Regions from separate parts of the Mesorhizobium sp. NZP2298 genome, predicted to be linked through region 3. Evidence: riboswitches for the same ligand, from Rfam matches in the RefSeq annotation. Region 3 holds a riboswitch; each other region holds the start of a gene.
The links. Region 3 has a riboswitch for cobalamin ahead of metE (5-methyltetrahydropteroyltriglutamate--homocysteine S-methyltransferase). Riboswitches for the same ligand answer to the same signal wherever they lie in the genome.
Positions count from the first base shown of each region.

Region 1: linked by a shared signal. The riboswitch ahead of bluB (5,6-dimethylbenzimidazole synthase) and the one ahead of metE (5-methyltetrahydropteroyltriglutamate--homocysteine S-methyltransferase) in region 3 are both predicted to bind cobalamin.
Region 2: linked by a shared signal. The riboswitch ahead of EB231_RS17855 (CbtB domain-containing protein) and the one ahead of metE (5-methyltetrahydropteroyltriglutamate--homocysteine S-methyltransferase) in region 3 are both predicted to bind cobalamin.

Region 1 is NZ_CP033365.1:5,449,234-5,456,705, reverse strand. It holds gene EB231_RS26445 (MFS transporter) at 1-737, opposite strand, end outside; gene EB231_RS26440 (TetR/AcrR family transcriptional regulator) at 859-1,467, shown strand; gene EB231_RS26435 (hypothetical protein) at 1,560-2,543, shown strand; partial or broken gene bluB (5,6-dimethylbenzimidazole synthase) at 2,630-3,289, opposite strand; cobalamin riboswitch at 3,390-3,585, opposite strand; gene EB231_RS26425 (histone deacetylase family protein) at 3,750-4,676, shown strand; gene EB231_RS26420 (exodeoxyribonuclease VII small subunit) at 4,680-4,931, shown strand; gene EB231_RS26415 (DUF2277 domain-containing protein) at 5,044-5,310, shown strand; gene EB231_RS26410 (pirin family protein) at 5,351-6,271, shown strand; gene dxs (1-deoxy-D-xylulose-5-phosphate synthase) at 6,373-7,472, shown strand, end outside.
Region 2 is NZ_CP033365.1:3,689,001-3,696,472, reverse strand. It holds gene EB231_RS17885 (tyrosine phosphatase family protein) at 1-293, opposite strand, end outside; gene cobD (threonine-phosphate decarboxylase CobD) at 290-1,336, opposite strand; gene cbiB (adenosylcobinamide-phosphate synthase CbiB) at 1,335-2,309, shown strand; gene cobO (cob(I)yrinic acid a,c-diamide adenosyltransferase) at 2,306-2,935, opposite strand; gene cobU (bifunctional adenosylcobinamide kinase/adenosylcobinamide-phosphate guanylyltransferase) at 2,937-3,452, opposite strand; gene EB231_RS17860 (CbtA family protein) at 3,445-4,251, opposite strand; gene EB231_RS17855 (CbtB domain-containing protein) at 4,267-4,446, opposite strand; cobalamin riboswitch at 4,483-4,680, opposite strand; gene EB231_RS17850 (aromatic ring-hydroxylating oxygenase subunit alpha) at 4,825-5,994, shown strand; gene EB231_RS17845 (MFS transporter) at 5,998-7,197, opposite strand; gene EB231_RS17840 (heparan-alpha-glucosaminide N-acetyltransferase) at 7,405-7,472, shown strand, end outside.
Region 3 is NZ_CP033365.1:6,786,707-6,794,178, reverse strand. It holds gene EB231_RS35575 (cold-shock protein) at 16-684, shown strand; gene EB231_RS32295 (MucR family transcriptional regulator) at 942-1,406, opposite strand; gene EB231_RS32290 (DUF982 domain-containing protein) at 1,652-1,954, shown strand; gene EB231_RS32285 (DUF982 domain-containing protein) at 2,226-2,474, shown strand; gene metE (5-methyltetrahydropteroyltriglutamate--homocysteine S-methyltransferase) at 3,179-5,509, opposite strand; cobalamin riboswitch at 5,626-5,825, opposite strand; partial or broken gene EB231_RS35005 (cytochrome P450) at 6,100-6,349, opposite strand; gene EB231_RS32275 (cytochrome P450 family protein) at 6,356-7,472, opposite strand, start outside.

The sequences.
Region 1 (7,472 bases), 1.3 Mb from region 3:
CCGGGTTGGCCGAGTTCCTTGGTGATTGCCACGGTGCTGACTTCCGTCGTCGCGAAGGTGGCACCGATGAAGATCAGGGCGAATGTGATGATCTGCACCGGGCGCAGGCGGATTGCGGAGCCGCTCGAGCCGTGACCAATCGGCCGCACTTGCGGCTCGGTCGATCGCTGCAGGATGAACGCCGTCGAGCCCAAGGCAAGGAACAGCGTGCTCGCCAGCATGCCCGCTTCCGGGAACAGGGCGGCACTCAAGCCCACCGACAGTGATGCGCCGGCGATGTAGACCAACTCATCCGCCGCCGACTCGAAGGCGAAGGCGGTGCTCATCTCGGGCCGGCCGCGGAAAATCTCGGTCCAGCGTGCGCGCACCATTGCCGGCATGCTGGGCATGGCGGCGGCCAGCAGCGCCGACACGAACAGCGTCCAGACCGGCCAGTCCTTATTGGCCGATGCAATCAGCGCCAGGAATGCGAGCACGGAGATGATTGTGGTGGGCACGACGATCCGGGTCTGGCCAAGGCGGTCGACCAGTCTTGATATTTGCGGCGCCAGGAAAGCGTTGGCCAATGCGAATGTCGCCGAGACAGCGCCGGCCAGCCAGTATTCGCCACGTGTCTGCGACAGCATCGCCACGATGCCGATGGGCGCCATGGCGATCGGCAGGCGCGCCAGGAAACCGGCGGCTGCGAAGCCCTTGGCACCGGGGGCGCGAAAGATCTCTGAGTAAGGGTTCTGCATGATCCGGTTCCTCGACAAAAGGCGATATGCCAATTACATACGGAGCGTATGGGAACTAGATAGATCATACGCAGCGTATGTCAATTGGCATACGTTGCGTATGTGAATAAGGCCAGGCAGAATGCGCAGACCCCGCAAGGAGATGATCGCCGAGACGCGCGCCAAGCTGATCGCCGCTGCCCGCCAGGCGTTCGGTTCGATCGGATATGCCGAAGCGTCGATGGACGATTTCACGGCATCCGCCGGGCTGACGCGCGGCGCGCTCTATCATCACTTCGGCGACAAGAAGGGGCTGCTGGAGGCGGTTATCGCCGAAATCGACGGCGAGATGGCGGCTCGGGTGAACGAGATCGCATCGAGAGCGCCGACCCGCTGGCAGCGTTTCGTCGACGAATGCACCACCTATATCGAGATGGCGCTGGAGCCGGAAATCCAGCGCATAATGTTCCGGGATGGCCCTGCTGTGCTGGGCGATCCGGCACAATGGTCGAATGCCAATGCCTGCGTTGGCTCAATGACGGATCATCTGACCGCGCTGCAGAGGGAAGGGGTGGTCGTCCCGGGCGTCGACCCTGAAACGGCCGCGCGCCTTATCAACGGGGCGAGCAGCCAGGCGTCGCAGCGGATCGCCAATTCAAACGACCCCGAAGCCACGTCGAGGAAGGTGGTGGCGGCGTTCAAGCAACTGCTTGAGGGGCTGCTCAAAGAACCGGGTCCGCAATCGAACTGAAGTCCCGTCTGCGGCCTGGTGCCCCGCCCATGATTGACAATCTTCGGTTAGAGCGCATCCTCCCCAGCCATCTCTGAGGGGAGATTCGGGGCATGTGGGATTTCGATATCGGCAGGTCGGTGTCCATCATGATGCGGACCTGGCCTTTCATTGTCTTTCGCATGATCGTCTATTTCGGCATCACGCTGGCCTACATCATGGCGACCGGCACGGGCGCCTCGGTCGGCTATGGCGTCGGCCATATCTCCACCGATCCCGATGGACCGCTGTCCTTTGCCCTGTGGGGCGGCGTGGTCGGTTTCGGCATCGTCTCCATCGCCGTCTACTGGATCCGCGAATACATCCTCTACGTCGTCAAGGCCGGCCATATCGCCGTCATGGTCCACCTGATCGACGGCCATCATGTTCCTGCCGGCCAGAACCAGATCGCCTATGCCCGGCAGGTCGTGACCGAGCGTTTCGCCGAGGCCAACATCCTTTTCGTCGTCGACCAGCTGGTCAAGGGCGCCATCCGCGCGATCACCGGCCTGCTCGGCGGCGTCGCCGCCTCTCTGCCCATTCCGGGCCTGAGCGGCCTGGTCTCCTTCATCAACACGGTGATCCGCCTGTCTCTCACCTATGTCGACGAGATCATCCTCGGCTACAACATCCGCATCAACTCGTCCTCGCCTTTCGAAACCGCGCGGCAGGGCGTGGTTCTCTACGCCCAGAACGGCAAGACCATGGTCAAGAACGCCGTCTGGCTGGCGGTCATCATGTGGGGCGTGTCCTTCGTCATCTTTCTGCTGATGCTCGCCCCGGCCGGGGCCATTCTTTTCCTCATGCCCGGACAGCTCGCCGGCTGGGCCTTCGTGCTGGCCATCGTCTTTGCCTGGGCCTTCAAGGCGGCGTTCATCGAGCCCTTTGCCATCGCCTGCCTGATGCAGGTCTATTTCAAGACCATCGCCGGCCAGGTGCCTGATCCGGCCTGGGACGCGCGGCTGGCCGAGGCGTCATCGAAGTTCAGGGAACTCAAGGACAAGGCGCTTTCCTCCTTCGGCGGCTCGCGCTGGGGCACGGCCGGCGCGACGCGCTGATCGGCCGGGCAGGCCTGGGCGGCATCGACGGCGTTCAGGCGCGCCGCCGCTGACTTGAGCGGTGCCTCGCCTTTCCCGCAAAAGGTCTCGCTCATGATCAGTTCGGGCAGGGGCAGGCGCCGGCCCCAGCCATGTGTTTCAAGGTCCGGTTTGGGCGCGAACTCGGAAACCCGGCCGACGCAGAGATAAGCGATCGGCGTTACATGGTCGGGAATGGACAGCAGGCTTTTCAGTGCCTGCGCCTCGATGATGCTGACCCAGCCGACGCCGACGCCTTCGGCGCGTGCCGCCAGCCAGAAATTCTGCACCGCGCAGACCGTGCTGTAGAGGTCCATCTCCGGATTGTGCCAACGTCCCAGCGGCGAGCCCTTCGAGCGCTGGCGGTCGCAGGTGATGCAGATGTTGAGCGCGCTTTCGCAGATGCCTTCCAGTTTGAGTTTGCGGTAGAGTGCCTGCCTTTCCTTTTCGATTTCAGGCAGTTCCTGTTCTCGCGCGGCCAGGAACAGGTCGCGCACCTTCTCCCGTCGCGCGGCATCGCGGATGACGATGAAATTCCACGGCTGCATGAACCCGACCGATGGCGCGTGATGGGCGGCAAGCAGCAGCCGTGCCAACACCTCATCGTCGAGAGGAGTAGGCAGGAAATGGCTGCGCACATCGCGCCGCGTGAACATGGCGCGGTACACCGCGTCGCGCGCCATCTGGTCAAATCCGTCGCCGACAGGAGCGGTCATAGCATCCGGCATCGCTTGTCCCCTTGCGATTGCAATAGTTTCACACCGTCAGAGCGCACTTAGTGCGTCCAAGTGGACGCACGTCGCTCTGATGTCATCCGCCTGACCATGCGGATGACGGTGCCTGCCAGGCCGGTCTTCTGGCTCAGGATCAACCCGCGTCCGGTGCCTTCCCGTCATCGACAGTGGCATTTACCGGCGCGGTCCCCCTCACAGCGTTGGGCACGCCACGGAATTCAACCGTGTTCCCGATTCTCCCGCCAGAGCATTTGCAGCCAAGTGGAATCACTTGGCGCCGCAGAATGCGGCTAGACAAACAGACTGGCGGGCACCAGGCAGTGACGGCGACCTTATGCCGAAGCGTCCGCGGCGCCAATCCCCACAGCGACGCCAATGGACGCAGAAGCGATTTTCCCCAGCCATCGGGCCGCGACGCATGGCCATCGTGGCGTTGGGGCACTAGATAGGGATCATGGCCACTCGTCTCTACACGCATCCGATCTTCCTTGAGCACATCACGCCCCCCGGTCACCCCGAGCGGCCGGACCGCTTGCGCGCCATCGAGCGCGTGCTTGACGACGAAGCCTTTGCCGAGCTCGACCGCGTCAAGGCGCCGGAAGGCGACGAGGCCACCATCCTTTACGCGCATCCGGCCGATTTCATCGCGCGCGTGCGCGCCGCCATCCCAGACGAAGGCATTGCCCGCATCGATGCCGACACCACCGCCAGCCCGAAGAGCTGGCAGGCGGTGATAACCGCGATCGGCGCCGCCAACGCCGCCGTCGACGACGTCTTCGCAGGCCGCGCCGACAATGTCTTCGTCGCCGCCCGGCCACCCGGCCACCATGCCGAAAAGACCACCGCAATGGGCTTTTGCTTCTTCAACACGGCGGCGATCGCGGCCCGCTATGCGCAGAAGAAGCACGGCATCGACCGTGTCGCAGTCGTCGACTGGGATGTGCACCACGGCAATGGCACACAGGATATTTTCTGGGACGATCCCTCGGTGCTCTATTGCTCGACGCACCAGATGCCGCTTTATCCCGGCACTGGCGCGAAGAGCGAGACCGGCGCCGGCAACATCGTCAACGCACCACTGGCGCCGCGGACCGGCAGCGAGGTGTTTCGCGATGCCTTCCTGTCGCGCGTCCTGCCGGCGCTCGACAATTTCGCGCCCGACCTCATCATTATTTCGGCCGGTTTCGACGCGCATCACCGTGATCCCTTGGCCGAGATCAACCTGACCGAGGACGATTTCGACTGGGCGACTGGCCAGCTGATGCAGCGCGCCGCCCGCCACAGCGGCAACCGGCTCGTCAGCCTGCTCGAGGGCGGCTACGATCTGCAGGGACTGGCATTTTCGGTCGCCGCCCATGTCGGGCGACTGATGAAAGGATGAATGATGGCTGCTGAGACCAACGAAGACGTCAAGGCGATGAGCTTCGAGCAGGCACTCGACGCGCTGGAGAAGATCGTCGATGATCTGGAGCGTGGCGACGTGCCGCTCGATCAGTCGATCCGGATCTATGAGCGCGGCGAGGCCCTGAAGGCGCATTGTGACCGGCTGCTGAAGGCGGCCGAGGACAAGGTTGAGAAGATCAGGCTATCGCGCGACGGCAAGCCGGTTGGAACCGAGCCGCTCGACGCGGACTGAGGCATGGCCGCGAACCATGGTCTTGCCTCTCCGGTTTTTGGACACGATCATGGTTGAGGATAAAACTCGTTCCGATTGAAACGGCTCCAGGACAAGAGGAGATACGGAAGCGATGTGCAGAAACATCAAGACCCTGTTCAATTTTGATCCGCCGGCAACCAATGACGAAGTGCGCGACGCAGCCCTTCAATTTGTCCGCAAGCTGAGCGGAACGACGCGGCCTTCGAAACAGAACCAGCATGCGTTCGACCACGCAGTGGAGGCCATTGCGGCATCGGCGCGCGAACTTCTCGATTCGCTCGAAACCAACCAGCATCCGCGTAACCGCGAAGAAGTGGCCGCCAAACTGCGGGCAAAGGCGGCGATCCGCTTTGCGTGATGTCGCCAAAGCGGTCACCGAACGCTGACAAGGAGAGTTCATGAGCTTCTTCCCCGGGAAAGACCCTGAAGCCGGCGATGCCTTTGCCAGCGACCAGATCGAACTGATGGTCATCCCGAACGCCAAGGACATTGGCGGCTTCGAGGTCCGTCGTGCTTTGCCGACCGCCAGGAGACGGCTGGTCGGGCCGTTCATCTTCTTCGATCGCATGGGTCCGGCAATCCTGCGTGCAGGCCAGGCGCTCGACGTCCGTCCGCATCCGCACATCGGCCTGTCGACGGTGACCTATCTGTTCGACGGCAAGATCAGGCATCGCGATTCGCTCGGCACTGAAATGGTCATCCAGCCCGGTGATGTGAACCTGATGACCGCCGGCCGTGGCATCGTCCACTCCGAGCGCACGCCCGAGGAATTGCGCGGCGCGCCGATGTCGATCTCCGGCCTGCAGACATGGCTGGCACTGCCGGACGGCAAGGAGGAAGTGGCGCCCGTATTCGAGAACACCGCTGCCTTGCGGCTGCCCGAGATCGATGCCGAAGGCGTCAAAGGCCGCGTTGTGATCGGTGACTTCCAGGGACTGCGTTCCCCGGTACGGGCCGACGCCGAGACGCTCTACGCCGACCTCAGGCTGGCGCCCGGCGCCAACATAAAGATCCCGGCCGATGCGGAGGAACGCGCCATCTACACACTGGAGGGCGAGGTCACGATTTCGGGTGACGTCTTCCCGGCTGAACGCCTGCTGGTGTTCCGGCCCGGCGACGAGATCATCGTGTCGTCGCAAACCGGTGCGCATTTCATGCTGTTCGGCGGCGCCTCGCTCGGCTCGCAGCGCTATATCTGGTGGAATTTCGTCTCCTCCTCCAAGGAGCGCATCGAACAAGCCAAGCAGGAATGGAAGACGGGCCGCTTCGATATCGTTCCTGGAGACGAGGAAGAGTTCATCCCGCTGCCGGAAAGCTGAGGAAATCGGCAAGGGGACCTGCTTGATCCGTGTCACCGGCACGCATTTACTTTCGCAGGCCGGCGGCTTATCCCGCCGTTGAACAGAAAGCCCGAGCACCCGTGAACGCAACGCCGCATACGCCGCTTCTCGACAAGGTCCGCATTCCGGCGGACTTGCGTACGCTTGACGAGAGCGAACTGCCGCAACTGGCATCAGAACTTCGCCTCGAACTCGTCGACGCGGTGTCCCGCACCGGTGGCCACCTTGGCGCCGGCCTTGGCGTGGTCGAACTGACGATCGCGCTGCACTATGTCTTCAACACCCCGGACGACCGGCTGATCTGGGATGTCGGCCATCAGGCCTATCCGCACAAGATCCTGACCGGCCGCCGCGACCGCATCCGCACGCTGCGTCAGGAAGGCGGCCTGTCCGGCTTCACCCGCCGTGCCGAGAGCGAATACGATCCGTTCGGCGCCGCCCACTCCTCGACTTCGATATCGGCAGGCCTTGGCATGGCCGCCGCCCGTGACCTCTCCGGTGGCCGCAACAATGTCATCGCCGTCATTGGCGACGGCGCCATGTCGGCCGGCATGGCCTATGAGGCGATGAACAATGCCGGCGCTCTCGATGCCCGGCTCATTGTCATCCTCAACGACAACGACATGTCGATCGCACCGCCGACCGGTGCGATGAGTGCCTATCTGGCGCGGCTGGCCTCGGGCAGGGCCTATGCCGGCCTGCGCGACTTCGGCAAGAAACTGACATCCTATCTCGGCAAGCGCGCCGATCGTGCCATTACAAGGGCGGTCGAGCATGCGCGCGGCTACGTCACCGGCGGCACCTTGTTCGAGGAGCTCGGCTTCTATCATATCGGCCCGATCGACGGTCACAATCTCGAGCATCTGATCCCGGTCCTGAAAAACGTCCGCGACAATGGCGAAGGCCCGGTGCTGATCCATGTCGTCACCCAGAAGGGCAAGGGCTACGCGCCGGCGGAAGCCGCCGCCGACAAATATCATGGTGTCAACAAATTCGACGTCATCACCGGCGCGCAGGCCAAGGCGCCGGCCAACGCGCCGGCCTACACCAAGGTGTTCGCCGAAAGCCTGATCCAGGAGGCTCTAGAGGACGATCGCATCGTCGCGGTTACCGCCGCCATGCCGAGCGGCACGGGGCTGGATCTGTTCGGCGAAGTGTTTCCGGCCAGGACCTTCGATGT
Region 2 (7,472 bases), 3.1 Mb from region 3:
TAGGCCGAAGCCGTCGAGCGGCTGATGCCGGCATAGCAATGCACGACCATGGGCTTCGCCCGGTCCCAGCGGCGCGCGAAATCGAGCAGGTTGCGCACATGCTCCTCGCCCGGCATGGTCATGCCGTCCTGAGCCACCGCGATATCGTGCATGACCAGGTGCAGATGATTTTCTCTCGATATCGATGCCGGACGCGTCACATCCGTTCCGACGGAGAGCAGCGACAGCATGCGGTCGGCACCGGCCCTGGCCACCGTCTCCTCGATCTTCGACAACGAACAGACATGGATCATGGTGTTGAACCCTTTGATCGATCCTCGTGCCGCGTCGCCCAACCGGCAAGGGCCGATTCGAGCCGCAGCCATTCCTCCTGACTCCCCGGCAGGCCGGCGCGCAGGACATGCGGCCGGCTGGAGAAATGCCGAAGCAGGACGCCACGCTCGCCAAGCGCTGAAAACAGGCCAGCGGCATCCGGCAGGCTGAGATAGCGGAACAACGTGGTGCCGCCCACGACAGGCACGCCGAAACGATCGAACAATGTGTCCAGCCGCGCCGCCGCGTCCGCCAGGGAGCCCCGCATCGTTTCCTGCCAACCGATATCGGCAAGCGCGCGGATGCCGTATTCCAGCGCCGGGCCGGCAACAGCCCATGGCCCGAATTGCGATTCCAGAGATTCCACCGTCGCTGCATCCGAAAGCGCGAAGCCGAGCCGCAGGCCGGCCAGGCCGAAGAACTTGCCGAACGAGCGCAGCACGACGATGCCGCCTTGATCGACGTCACCGGCGAGGCTGTGCTGGCGCGGGCCGACATCCATGAACGCTTCGTCGACGACCAGCAGCCCGCCTTTTGCACGCAGCCCGGCGGCCAGCGCCAGCAGCCGGTCGCGCTCGATCACGCGACCGTCGGGATTGTTGGGATTGACGATGACGGCAAGGTCAGCCTGCGCCAGCGCCGCGAAATCGCTGACTTCGCTCACCTCGTGACCGGCGATCGCGGCGGCACGCGCATGTTCGGCATAGGTCGGCCCCAGCACCAACGCCTTGCCAGGCCTGACCCGCGACGCCACGCGCGGCAACAGGATCTGCGTGCCGGGCGCCGCGACGACGTTGGCTGGCGACGGCGCGCCGTAGGTTCTGGCCGCTATCTCTGTCAGCTCACGCGCTCGCCCGGCTTCCGGCAATCGCCACAGCGAGGTGGCGGGCAGGTCGAAAAGCGGGTAGGAGTGCGGATTGATACCGGTAGAGAGGTCGACGAAAGGCAATACGGCGTTGGGGAAAAGCACCCTCGCCCGGCCGAGACTTCCACCATGGTCCACCGCTCCTTCAAGAAGCTTCATGTCAGTCCTGATCGCTTTCCTGTCATTGGCCGTCGAATTCGCCCTCGGTTACCCGGATTGGCTCTTTCGCGCCATCGGCCATCCGGTGACGTGGTTCGGCAGGCTGATATCCTTTCTCGATCGCAGGCTCAACCGCGCCACTGATCCCGACGCACTACGTCGCCAACGCGGTGTCCAGGCACTTCTGGTCATCGTGCTGGTGCCGGCGGCGATCGGCCTTTGCGTACAGCTTGTCCTGCTCTGGTTCGTTCCCCTGGGACTGATCGTTGCCGCCCTTCTGGCGACATCGCTTCTGTCGCAGAAGAGCCTTTACGAACATGTCGAATCCGTCGCCGACGCGCTCGATACAGGCGGGCTGGCCATGGGCCGTGTCGCCGTCTCGCGAATCGTTGGCCGTGATCCCGAAGCGCTCGACCGCGCCGCCGTCTGCCGTGCGGCGATCGAAAGCCTGGCGGAGAATTTTTCCGACGGGATCGTCGCTCCCGCCTTCTGGACCGGTGTCGGCGGGCTGGCCGGCGGCGCCGCCTACAAGGCCGCCAACACCGCCGATTCGATGATCGGCCACCGCACCCCGCGCCACGAGGCCTTCGGCTGGGCGGCGGCGCGCTTCGACGACTGGATCAACCTGCCGGCCTCTCGGCTGACGGCGCTGCTGATCGTGCTGGCGGCTTTCCTGGTCAGGGACGCCGATCCCCGCAGCGCCTGGCACGCGGTGTGGCGCGACGCGAAAAAACATCGCTCGCCCAACGCCGGCTGGCCGGAAGCGGCCATGGCCGGCGCGCTCGGTCTGGCACTGGCCGGGCCGCGCAGCTATGGCGGCGTGCTGGTCGATGATGTCTTCATGGGTGAAGGCGGCCGCCGCGACGTCGACAGCGGCGACATCAGGCGGGCGCTGAAACTCTACCGCGTCGCTGACTATCTGCTGATCGCGCTGTTCGGCTTGGTCTCGGTTGTCGCGGTTCTGGCGTTCTAGAACTCGATCCCCTGCTGGGCTTTCACGCCTGCCGAAAAGTGGTGCTTGGTCACGGCCATTTCGGTGACCAGGTCGGCCGCTTCGACCAGTGCCGGCTTGGCGTTGCGGCCAGTGACGACGACATGCAGTCCCTCGCGACGCGCTTTCAGCGCTGCGACCACCTTGTCGAGATCGAGATAGTCGTAGCGCAATGCGATATTGAGCTCGTCGAGCACGACAAGGCTGATGGACGGATCGGCCATCAACTCCAGCGCCTTGGCCCAGGCGGCTTCGGCAGCGGCGATATCGCGTTTCAGATCCTGCGTCTCCCAGGTGAAGCCCTCGCCCATCGCGTGCCAGACGACGCGGTCGCCGAAGGTTGCGAAAGCATCCTTCTCGCCCGTGTGCCACTTGCCCTTGATGAACTGGACGACGCCGACGCGCTTCCCATAGCCGAGCATGCGGAGCGCCAAACCGAACGCTGCTGTCGTCTTGCCCTTGCCCGGGCCGGTGTTGACGATCAGCAGGCCCTTCTCGATCGTCTTGGCCGCCACCTCGGCGTCCTGCACCGCCTTGCGCTTGGCCATCTTGGCGCGGTGGCGCTCTTCGTCCCGGTCTTCGGTGGTCTTGCCGTCGATATCGGTCATCTCATTTCACCTTGAGTGGCAGCCCCGCCACCATCAGCAGCACCGTATCGGCGATCGCCGCGATCTGCTGGTTGAGTCGACCGGCCTCATCACGAAAGCGGCGCGACAGCGCATTGTCCGGCACGATGCCTTGCCCGACTTCGTTGGATACCACGAACCACGGCCCGCGAGGTCGCGACAACACATCCGCCAGCCGCCGGCACTCAAACCCAAGGTCATGGTCTGCCAGCAAGTGATTGGTCAGCCACAGCGTCAGGCAGTCGACCAGCACCGGGTGGCTATCGGGCAAGGCCTCGAGCGCGCCGGCGAGGTCGAGCGGCGCATCGATAGTCGTCCAGCCCGCGCCGCGCCGCGCCCGATGCAGCGCTATGCGCTCGCGCATCTCGTCGTCATAGGCTTGCGCGGTGGCGATATAGGCCCATGGCGAGGGCAACGCCGTCGCCAGGGTTTCGGCGTGCGCGCTCTTTCCCGAGCGCGCACCACCAATGATGAAGCTCAGCTTGCCGCGATCAGGCAAAGCTGTCGCGCAGGCTGGTCGCGGTGCCGGTGAAGCGTCCGCGCACCACGCCGACGACGGCGCCAAGCATCAGCCAGAACACCAGATTGGTCAGCGTCACCGCCACCACGAACTGGTGGTGCAGGCCTTCCGGGATCGGTGTCTCGAAGCTATCGGGCTGCGGCGCGCCGACGATGTGCGGCGCCACGATCAGCAGCACGGCAAGGATGGCAAGCGGCAACGACTTGCGGAACGCGATCAGGCCAAGCCCGATGGCGGTCGCGACCACCGTTGCCACCCACCAGATCTGGCGCTGCGTGAGGTCGGCCGCCGGCATGGCCGGCAGTTCCGGCGGCAGGCCGAGGCCGGGCGCCAGCGTGAAAACGGCAAAGCCGGCCAGGCCCCAGAACACGCCCTGGCGCCAATTGCCGATGCCTCCGGCGAATTCCGAAACAGCGACCAGGATCAGCGCGAAGCCGATGCCGGTAACGACGTTGGACACCACGTTGAAGGCAAAACGTTCGAAGCCGTCGGCAGGCGCCCAGCCCTCGTCCTCGGCCGGAACAGCCGCTGCGGCCGGAGCCGGGGTGGCAGCGCTCATGGCATTCGATGCTGGCGCGGCGGAACTCATTGCGTTGCCGCTGGCGGCATCAGCCGGCGCCGTGGCATGGTCATGGCTATGGCCGCCTTCGGCCTGTTCGTAGACTTCCGCCTTGAGGATCAGCGGCACGGTGGCATAGGCCTGCATGCAGGCGAGAACGACGCCGGCCACGAGCCCTGCGATCGCCGCGATGAACACGACGTTGCGAAACAGATTCATGATGTCAGATCCTCGTCAGTGGCAGGGAAACGCCATCGAATGCCGGTTGTCATGACCGGCATTGTGGACCGCATCGATATGCGAGAAGCCGACGAAGCCGATGATGAAGGTGCCGAGCAGCGCGGCGAGCGCCAGCTGCATGAAGCGCGACTGCGAGGAAACGGAGGCGCCGAGAGAGACGGAAGCGGTAGTCATGTCTTGTCCTTTCACCCTCCACCCGAGGGCATCGAAGTCAGTTTCCTGTCGCCGGCAGGTCTCCTGGCTCACGGATCAGCGCCCTTCCCCACCTTCCCGAAGACAAATCTTCAGTGGCATATGGAGAGGACTACCGCATACAGTTGCGGGGGCAGCAACGGCATTGGGCAACAAGTCAGCCCGCACCGCATTCCCTCTTGGCTCCAAAATGGAACCGACGACATCGGCGACTATAGGCAGAATCATCGCCTCCGGCAAACCAAATTCCGCCGGTAACCAGCGCGATTACGCCATGCCGCCCACATCCGCCGTCATCGGCACCACAATTGACAATTATGCTGGCCGGGTGTCGGCTGGCCTCTTCACAGGAAGCCAGCCATGCAGCCAATTGCCAGCGAGCGCCATCCCTATAACGGCCTGACCCAAACCGAACCCACCCTGCCCTCATCGGCCTATTGGGATGCAGCGGCCTATCAACTGGACCTCGATGCCATCTGGTACAAGAACTGGCTGCTGGTCTGCCGCGAGGCCGATCTGGCCCAACCGCTGGCCTTTCGCCGATTCCGCATCGGCACGCAGGACATCATCGTGCTGCGCGACGACACCGGCGCGTTACGGGCCTTCCACAACACGTGCCGGCATCGCGGCTCCCAACTTTGCCAGGAGAGCGAGGGCCGGCTGAAGGCGCGGCTGATCACCTGCCCCTATCATGCCTGGTCTTATTCGCTGCGCGGCGACCTCGTGCGCGTGCCGTCGAAATCATTGCCGGACGGCTTCGACAAGGCCGACCATCCGCTCCATCGCGTCGCACTTTCGGTATGGCGCGGCTTCGTGTTCATCAATTTGCAGGAGGACGCGGCGGGCTCCGCGCAGGCATCCTTCGACCCGGCCTCCGGCAATCTCGGCAACTGGCCTCTGGAAACGCTGGTGGCAGGCCATGTGCTGCGCAAGGTGATGCACTGCAACTGGAAGATCTTTTGGGAGAACTTCAACGAGTGCCTGCATTGTCCGGGCGTCCACAAGGACCTGTCGCGGCTGGTGCCGATCTATGGCCGCGGCCTGATGAGCCGGCATGACGACCCCGAATGGACCCGCCACGCCGACAATGACGCGCCGGAGTTTTCCGGTGGTCTGCGGGCGGGCGCCGAAACCTGGTCGAGCGACGGCAAGACCCATGGGCCGGTCTTCTCGGGATTGACACCAGCCGAACGCGCCGCCGGCCAGACCTACGCCACCAGCCTGCCCTCGATGTTCATCGTCGGCCATGTCGACTATGTCAGGACCGTTCGGCTGGTGCCGCTCGGGCCGGAACAGACGGAACTTGTCTCCGAATGGCTGTTCGCGCCCGAAGCGCTGGCCGCGACCGACATCGACAACATCATCGCCTTCGGCACACAGGTGCTGGAGGAGGATGCGGCGATCTGCGAGGTCAACCAGAGAGGCCTGCGCTCGATGCGGCACGCCGCCGGCGTGCTGATGCCCGAGGAATATGAACTGCACCGCTTCCACAACTGGGTGCGCGAACACCACGCAACGCTTTCGCCGTGATCCTCACAGTGACTTCGGCAGATAGCGCCAGGTCACGAAGCCGCACGCCGCCGCCAGCAGGCCGAGCGTGACGAACACCGAACCCAGCCCGAAGAAAGCCAGCACCACTGAATAGACCAGAGGCGGCGTCAGTTCGGAAAAATCGAGATAGGTGCGGTAGACCGCAGCCATCTGCGGCCGTTCATAAGATCGTACCGAACGCATGAAGGCGGTCGAACCCAAGGCGTCGAGCGCGATGGTGAAGAAGGCGCCGCACAACAGGAAGGCGCCGGTGAGCAGCGGCACGCTCTCGCCCACCGCGCCTGCCGCCATAAGCGTTGCCGACATGGCGAAATAGGCAAAGGTCATGGTCATGCGACCGCCAAAGCGTTTTCCGGCCTTGCCCCAGAAGATGGCCATGAACAGCAGCGCATTGCCGGCGGAGACCAAGAGGCCGCCGGCCAGCTCGCCCTGGCCGGTGATCACCATGAACAGCGGCCCATAGACGAAGAACGTCGTCCAGAAGCAGGAGCGGCCAAAGGCGATCAGCCAGGCAAGCCTCAATCTGGGCTGCGCGATGAAGCGGCCGATATTGGCGAGCGGATTGGCCGGCCGGGTCTTGCCGGGCCGGATCGACTGGTTGTCGCCCAGCCGATAGGTCCAGAACAACGCCAGCAAGGCCAGCGCGAACACCGCCACCGCTCCATGCGCCGCGTAGATGCCGAAGCGTGTATAGAGGAAGATGCCGAGCGTCGGCCCGCCGGTCCAGGCGAACATCGACCACGCCATGCGCAGCGATTCGGCCTGCATGAAGTCGGTCTTGCGGATGTGGTCCATGATGTAGAGATTGAGGGTGATCGACAAAGCGCTCGCGCCCATCACCCGGCACAACATCCCGGCCAGTTGCCCGGCAAGCGTATGGGTGACGAAGAACAGCGAGCCGATGGCAAGCAGGCAGGCGCCCGCCGTGTAGACCCAGCGCCTAGCAAAGCGGCGGATCAGCATCGGCATGAACAAGGTCACTGACAGGCCGAGCAGCGCCACGATGGTGTAGAGGATCGAGACGATCTGCTCGTTGTGCAGGATCTCGTAGGCCTGGATCGGGATGACGCTCGACACCGTGGCGCGGGCAAAGGACTCCACCGCGTAGAGCGAGGCGAAGGTGCGCGCATCCGCGGCCTTGAGGGCCGGGAGCCAGATCGGATGGCGCACATGGGTGGACATTGCTTCCCCAAAGCAGAATCACCAGCCAAATCTGCCCTGGCCATTCCCGGGCGATTAAGAGGAAACCGACCCGTTACCGGCCAAAAGCGAAGCCGGTCAAAGGCTTCCCGGCTCTGGCCTAAAGCGTCGCTTGATCCACCCCCTGGCCTTCTTCTGTCCCGTCCAACCGTGATAGTCCTCAGGCGGGCTGAATCAGATCGCGAGACCATGACCATCCATATGCCGACCGCACCCGTTCCGGAGCCATCCAGGCGCATCGTCGCCATCGACATCGT
Region 3 (7,472 bases):
AACTGGTGAATTGACATGAACGCATCGCCCATTGAGATTATCCTGCCGGGAGCGCAGTGCGTTGTTCAAGCCAGTCGGACGATCGTGGGCAAATATAAGGACCATCGTGAGCCACGCCGGCATCGTCATGACGATGACCCGGTTTCTTTTGCGGAACGGCCTTCCGAGCCAAGCTACTTTCAGCGTTCGTCGACCCTAGCCGCATCCGCTGTCGACGCCGAAGTGATGTGGTTCAACACCAGCAAGGGTTTTGGCTTTGTCAAACTGCCGGAGGGCACCCAGGCCTATCTGCACATCCGGGTGCTGGAGGCGGCCGGGAGCCGCGGTGTTTCCGAGGGAACGCGTCTCAAGGTCACAACGGAAGAAAGTCCAAGAGGTCATCAGGTCGCGCAAGTGCTGGAGGTAGGCGGTCAGACCGCGAAACCTCAGGTGCATACGCGTTGCGCTGGAGAGTCCACCGCCGGGACGAGCGCCCAGTTGGAGAGCGAGGCCACGGTCAAATGGTACAATCCCCAAAAGGGCTTCGGCTTCATTGCACCTGAAAACGGTGAGAAGGACATCTTCGTTCATGCCACCGCGCTGACCCGCTCAGGACTCAGCATGCTGATGGAGGGTCAGAAGGTGTTTGTCCAATGCGGGCAGGGCAAGAAAGGCCTGGAAGTTCGGAGCATTCGCCTCGCTTAGAGCCAAATGCGTTGGCCTACCGAAATCGCGCCTCAGACAAAGAAAAAGCCCGCTACCGGGAGGAGGTGGCAGCGGGCTCGATTTAGAACGAGACGCGGGAGGAGGTGCGCCCCATTCAGCGTCGGGGCCACATCTGGGAGGAGTAGATGGCCGACACCATGATCATACCGATCGCCGCGGATATTGCAACGCACAAATTTTATCTCGCGACTGCGAAATAGTGCCTGATCCGCTTAGCCCATCCTGAAAAAGTGCGGTCAGGCTGCCGCTTTCTTGCGGGCACGCTTGGCAGGTGCCGGCGTTTCCGGTTCCTTCGGCTTGCGGCCCAGACCCATGGTCTTGGCCAATGCCGAGCGCGCCGCAGCGTAGTTCGGCGCCACCATGGGATAGTCCGCCGGCAGCTCCCATTTCGCGCGATATTCGTCGGGTGTAAGGCCATAGTGGGTCGCCAGGTGACGCTTGAGCGACTTGAACTTCTTACCGTCCTCAAGGCTGACAATGTAATCGGGTGTAACCGATTTTCTGATCGGTACGGCAGGCTTGAGAGCTTCCGACTTTTCTGGTGCGGCACCACCAGCAGTGGCTTTCAATGCGATGTGGACCTGGCCGATCAGCCCAGGCAGTTCACTGACGGGAACCGGATTGTTCGAAACATAGGCTGAGACGACGTGGGCGGTGAGTTCGATGAGGTTGTCGGCTTTGCTCTCGGTTTCTTCGGTCATGAAAACGCTCCTGCGGAATTAGAGTAGCCGGGTAAGAATCATCTCGTAGCTTAATAGTGACGACCGCGTTTGATGGCAACCAAAGCCATTGCATGATGTGTTGGCGGATCGCTGCACGCCCGGTCGCCGTCACGGATCTTCCGCTTGAACCGTCATCGCCCTGACAACACATTGTGCCATGGTCGCCGTGTCGATGCGGGCGCATCTTCATGCAAATTGGCTATTTGGAAAGTTGGGAGAAACCAATGAACGCTGAGGCTTTCAGCAGCCCCCTTTTTGTGAAGCGCGCAACGCACATCATCCAAGAGATTGCCGGCCTTGCGGATGCAATCGATTTTCTCAATGAATGGCCGGAAGATCGCAGAGACATGATCCACGAAGCCGCCCTGAGGGCATGCTACGATGCGTACGATGGGCGCAAGCCGGTAAGCACGGCGCGCAATGCCTTTTTCGGCTTTGCGAAGCGGGTCGCCATCTTGGAAGATTCAACCTCCGCGATGCAGTGGATCGCCGCCTGCAGATCGGGCAGTGGAAAAGTGCAGGTGTAGACATCGACGACATGTTTGAGACTGGCGAGGCGCGTCAAACAGTGCACTATGTCCAGGTTTCACAGCTAGACCACGCGAATGAGAAGCAGTTCCTCACCATCGACTGCACAACCGCAGATCGCACGCAAGCTGACCATGGCCGGACGCGCCTCATGGCGATCGCTTGCCCGCCAATGGCCAGGCTCAATGGCGCAGGTGCAGCGGTCGCGTTTGGCTGAGTTAAGAAATGCGACCCGGGCTGTTTGCCGCGTAGTGGCTGTGGAGGAGGGGGATGACCGGGTTGATCAGATTTGAGAGGCCAGTCGTTGTTCAGGTTAGCCGCCGCAGCTCGGAGCGTATCGTGTTCGACGTCAACGACGCGGCCGCTATCTTGCTGCGGGATCTGCATCATGAGACCGATAAACGCAAGATAGCGATGGACACCTGTCTGCAGGTGTTACGCGGTAAGACCCATCCACCAGCCGCTAGACGAGCTTTCGTCGCAGCTGCGCTCGAAGCACGCATTTTGCGCAGCGATTGAGATTTAGGACGCCGCTCATGAATCTCGGCCATCTGCGCGTCGCGATTGGGCGCGGTCCGATCACGCCAGGAGCAAGCCAACCCCGCACTTTCCGCGATGGCTTTCCTGGTCCGGCGCCGGATCTTCACCATCAAAACACAAGGGGTCCGCCAGCCAGCTGCGGCCGCTCGGCTTCGCCGTCGCGGTGATGGTGATTGCAGCCAGAGGCAGACGGAGCCATCGAGCGGGAATTGGCCCGGTGCAGATGGCAGAGCGTCGATGCCGCCTCAATAGTCTCCAGAAGTGCCGTTTGAACCTTCCCCAGCTTAGCCCTGTATCCGGTTTCCCGGAACACGCTCCGCAGACCGGCGCCGCGTGATCGCCGATGCCTCTCCCGATGGTCGGGAACGGGGTTTCGGCGATCAAGGTCGGGGAGACGATAGTGATACTGGATTATCCCAATACGGAATAATCCGAAACTGGCTGGCGGTGAGCCGCCTCGTTTCTGGCCGGCTCATTTGAGGCCAAGCCTCCTTCGATCGCCAGCCAACGGCGGCGTCTGGAAAGCTGACTTCGACGCGCCGTAACAAGGGCCGCGGCCAGGCCAAGCTTGCCGAGGCGCTTCGTCACCGGCAGCGCGATTGCCTTGGGCGCGCCGGATAGACTCCCCCAAGGATGCCCGGTGTGTGGCGTTGCCGCTCACCGCCGGCGAGTGGCACCGAGCCCTACGCCGTCTGCGCTTTTTCCCGAATTGCGCGTGCCGCAGCCACCATGTTCACCAGGGCAGGGCGGACCTCCTCCCACCTGCGCGTTTTGAGACCGCAGTCGGGATTCACCCACAGTTGGCCATCCGACAATCGCTCGCGCGCAAGCATGATGAGGTTGGAAATTTCGCCCACTTCCGGGACCCGCGGCGAGTGAATGTCATAGACGCCGGGACCGATCTCGTTCGGATACTTGAAGGTTCGCAGCGTATCGAGCAGTTCCATCTGCGAGCGCGAGGTTTCAATGGAGATCACATCGGCATCCATTGCAGCAATCGCGTCCACGATGTCGCCGAACTCGGAATAGCACATATGGGTGTGAATCTGGGTCGCATCGCCAACCGCCGTTGAAGCCAGCCGGAAGCATTCGACGGCCCAGTCGAGATAGGTTTCCCAGTCGGCCTCACGAAGCGGCAAGCCCTCGCGCAGTGCGGCTTCGTCGATCTGGATCATCCTGGCGCCGGCCTTTTCGAGGTCGCTCACTTCATCGCGAATGGCGAGCGCGACTTGGCGGCAGACGGCTGAGCGCGGAAGGTCGTCTCGGACGAAGGACCAGTTGAGGATCGTCACCGGGCCGGTAAGCATGCCCTTCACCGGCTTTGGCGTCAGCGACTGGGCGTATCGCCACCAGTGTAGTGTCATCGGATTTTGTCGCGACACATCGCCAATGATGATCGGGGGTCGCACAAAGCGCGAGCCATAGCTCTGCACCCACCCATGCTGCGTGAAGGCAAAGCCGCGGAGCTGCTCGGCGAAATACTGCACCATATCGTTGCGCTCGAATTCGCCGTGGACCAGCACGTCGAGTCCGATCTCTTCTTGCCAGCGAACGGCGGCTTCTATCTCTTTTTTCAGGAAGGCCTCATAGTCGACGTAACTCAGCTCGCCCTTGGCATGGGCTGCCCGCGCCTTGCGAACCTCGGCTGTTTGCGGGAAGGAGCCGATCGTCGTGGTGGGGAAGGATGGCAAGCCAAACGTGTCGCCCTGAAGCTTGGAGCGCACGTCGAATGCGCTCTTCCGGCGCGTCATGGCGACCTTGATGCTGGCGACCCGACCTTCGACGAGCGGATCATGCACCTTAGCGGATGTCGCGCGAGCGGCGGCAGCCTCAGCCGACGCCTCTAGTTCGGCGGCGACCGCGTCCCGGCCTTCAGCCAGGGCACGGGCGAGCACGACCAGCTCGTCGGTTTTTTGCGCCGCGAAGGCGAGCCACGATTTCACGTCCGCATCGAGTGCCGTCTCCATGTCCAGGTCGATCGGCACATGCAGCATCGAGCAGGACGGGGCGATCTCCACGCGGTCCAGCGGCCAGCCGGCGACGATCGGCTTGATGCGGTCAAGTATGGCAGGCAGGTTCGCGCGCCAGACGTTGCGGCCGTCGATCAGCCCGAGCGAGAGCACAAGTTCCTTCTGCGCGAGCCGGCCGACGGTCTCCAACTGCTCTGGAGCGCGCACGAGATCGACGTGCAGTCCCGCCACGGGCAGAGAAATTGCGGTCTCGAGATTGTCTCCCAGCGATCCGAAATAGGTAGCGACCATGATCTTCAACTCCGGTGCTGCTTTTGACAGCCGGCAGTAGGCGAATTGGAGCGCATCCCGTTCGTTGGGAACCAGATCGACCACGAGCGCCGGCTCATCGATCTGCACCCAATCGGCTCCCGCGAGCTTCAGCCTCCGCAGGAGCTCCTCGTAGACGGGCAGCAGCCGTGGCAGGAGCGCGATAGGGTTGAAACCTTCCTCAGGTGACTTCGCCAACTTGAGAAAGGTAACCGGTCCAAGCAGGACCGGGCGCGTGTGGATGCCGAGCGCCTTGGCCTCGAGGAAATGATCGACCGGTTTCGCCGACGAGAGGGCAAAGCTCTGATCGTCGGTAAGTTCCGGCACAATGTAGTGATAGTTGGTGTCGAACCATTTGGTCATTTCCATCGCGGCAAGGCCATGCCCGTTGGCCGCATGCTCGTCACCGGCATGTCCGCAATCAGCGGCCTGATCTTGGTTGCCGCGCGCCATTGCGAAATAGGTATCGAGTGGGACCTCGCCGTCAGTCCAGGTGTATCGTGCCGGCACGGCGCCGACCATGGCGACGGTGTCGAGCACATGGTCATAAAGTGAGAAATCGTTGGACGGGATTTTCGACACGCCGCGATCGTGCTGCTCCCTCCAGCTGGCGGCGCGTAGCGCCTTCGCCGTCGCGAGCAGGTCGGCAGCGGGAGATTTTCCGGACCAGTAGCTTTCAAGCGCGAATTTGAGTTCCCGCCGTCGACCGATACGCGGCACGCCGAGCGTTGCCACTGGAATTTGTTGAGAGACAGTCATGCCATACCCCGATGGTTGGGGCGTGGGGACAAGGAACGCGCGAGTAGGCGGCACGAAGCCAGGCTACCGCGGCCACCGAGACACCCCGCCCGTGGACGTTGTTCGTCGTGGCAGGTCTCCTGGCTCGCGGGTCAAAGCCTCTGCCCGTCTTCCCGAGGCCGTTCGCCTCAGTGACACCAATGGGCTTGGCTCGCCGCTAACAGTTGCGGGGGCAGCGCCGGCATCGCACCGGCTTCCCTCTTAGCTCCGCTACGGCAGTGCCGCGCGGAGAACCACGACATGCGCACAATCACAGCAGCTTCGCTCCTTGTCAATACATATAACGAGATGTTTATGTGATGATGCGAATAGTGCCCTTGCGCTGATCAGTCTCTTTCGCCCAAAGCCGTGTACGATGCGGCCTCACATCAGTGCAGGCTCGGAGAGGTCCTTGTCCTCATCGGCGACGCCGGATCAGATCGAGGTCGCCGGGCTCAAGAGCGTAAAGTGGGGCGAGGCCGTCACGGTCCGCCGGGAATCCCGGTATTTGTTCCCCGCTCGGCTTCGCTCAGCGTGCTTGCGCATTCCAGCACGCTGATAACCATGTCCGGAAGCGGAAAGGAGAGGTGGCGCCTCAGGTCGGCGGAACTGGGGCTGGGCCGCCAGCGTCTCGAACAACTGCGCGGCGATCGCCTCGACCTGCTGCGCGAGCAGCTTCACCCTGCGATTGCTGAAGGCCGGCGCCACGATCGTGCGTAACCGGGCATGCTCGCCCCCCTCGTGCGAGACCAGCCACCCCGGCGAACCGAGAATCACCGAATCCGGGGTGAATGCCGCACTTCTCTAAGCGACGGAAGGGCGGAAGCTGACCGGCAGGCGCTGCGGGCAGCGAATGACGTAAGACGGCATGTAGACGACGTCCTCCGCAGCGATGGTCAGGGCCAGATCCTCCAGCCGCCCGAACAGCGCGGGGAAGGCGCAGCGCAATTCCAGGCGCGCCAGCGCAGCGCCCAGGCAGGAATGCGGCCCCTCGCCGAATGACAGGTGCGGGTTGTGCCGCCGGGTGACATCGAACCTGTCGGCGCCGGGACCGAAGGCCTTTTCGTCCCGGTTCGCCGCATGGAACGCCATCAGGACGGCATCGCCGCGGCGGACCATGCATCCGTCGATCTCCACGTCCTGGGTGGCATAGCGGAACGGCAGATTGGCCGCTGAGCTGCCCCAGCGCAGGATCTCGTCGATCGCCTGTGACCAAGGAACTTGGCCGCTGCGCACCAGGTGCAGTTGCTGCGGATGCGTCAGCAATGCCAGCACGCCATTGCCGATGACGCCGGCGGTGGTCACGAAGCCCGCAGAGAGCACCATGAACAGCATGTCGATGAGCTCGGTGTCGGAAACGAGCTCGCCTTTGTCACGGGCGACGATCAGGGCCGAAGCCAGATCATCGCCGAGCTGGCCCCGCTTGAGCGCGATCAGGCGACGGAAGAACTCCGGGATGCGCTGCCGCGTCTGTCGCACCTCTTCGGCTGTGGCGGAGGTGTTGGCCAGGCTGTAGGTGAGCGCGACGATCTCTTCACGCTGTTCGTCCGGCAAACCGAACAGTTCGGCAATCACGTTGGTGGGCAGCGGAACGGCGAACTCGCACATCAGATCGGCACTGCCGCCGCGCTGCGCCATCTCGGCCAGGAGTCGATCGACGCATTGTTCGATCCGTGGCGCCAGCAAGGCGATACGACTAGGCGCGAAGCTGCTGGACAGCAGGCCGCGCAAGCGACGGTGATCGGCGCCGTGCGCCGTGGTCATGTTGTCCACTTTGCATATCCCGATCAGCGGATGATCCTCGGGAATCTCGCCGTCCTGCACCGCCCGCCACTGTCGCCAGTCCTTGTTGAAACGCTGGTCGGAAAGCATCTGCCTGAGCGTCTGGTGACGGCCTGCCGCCCAGGCCACCACACCGCCT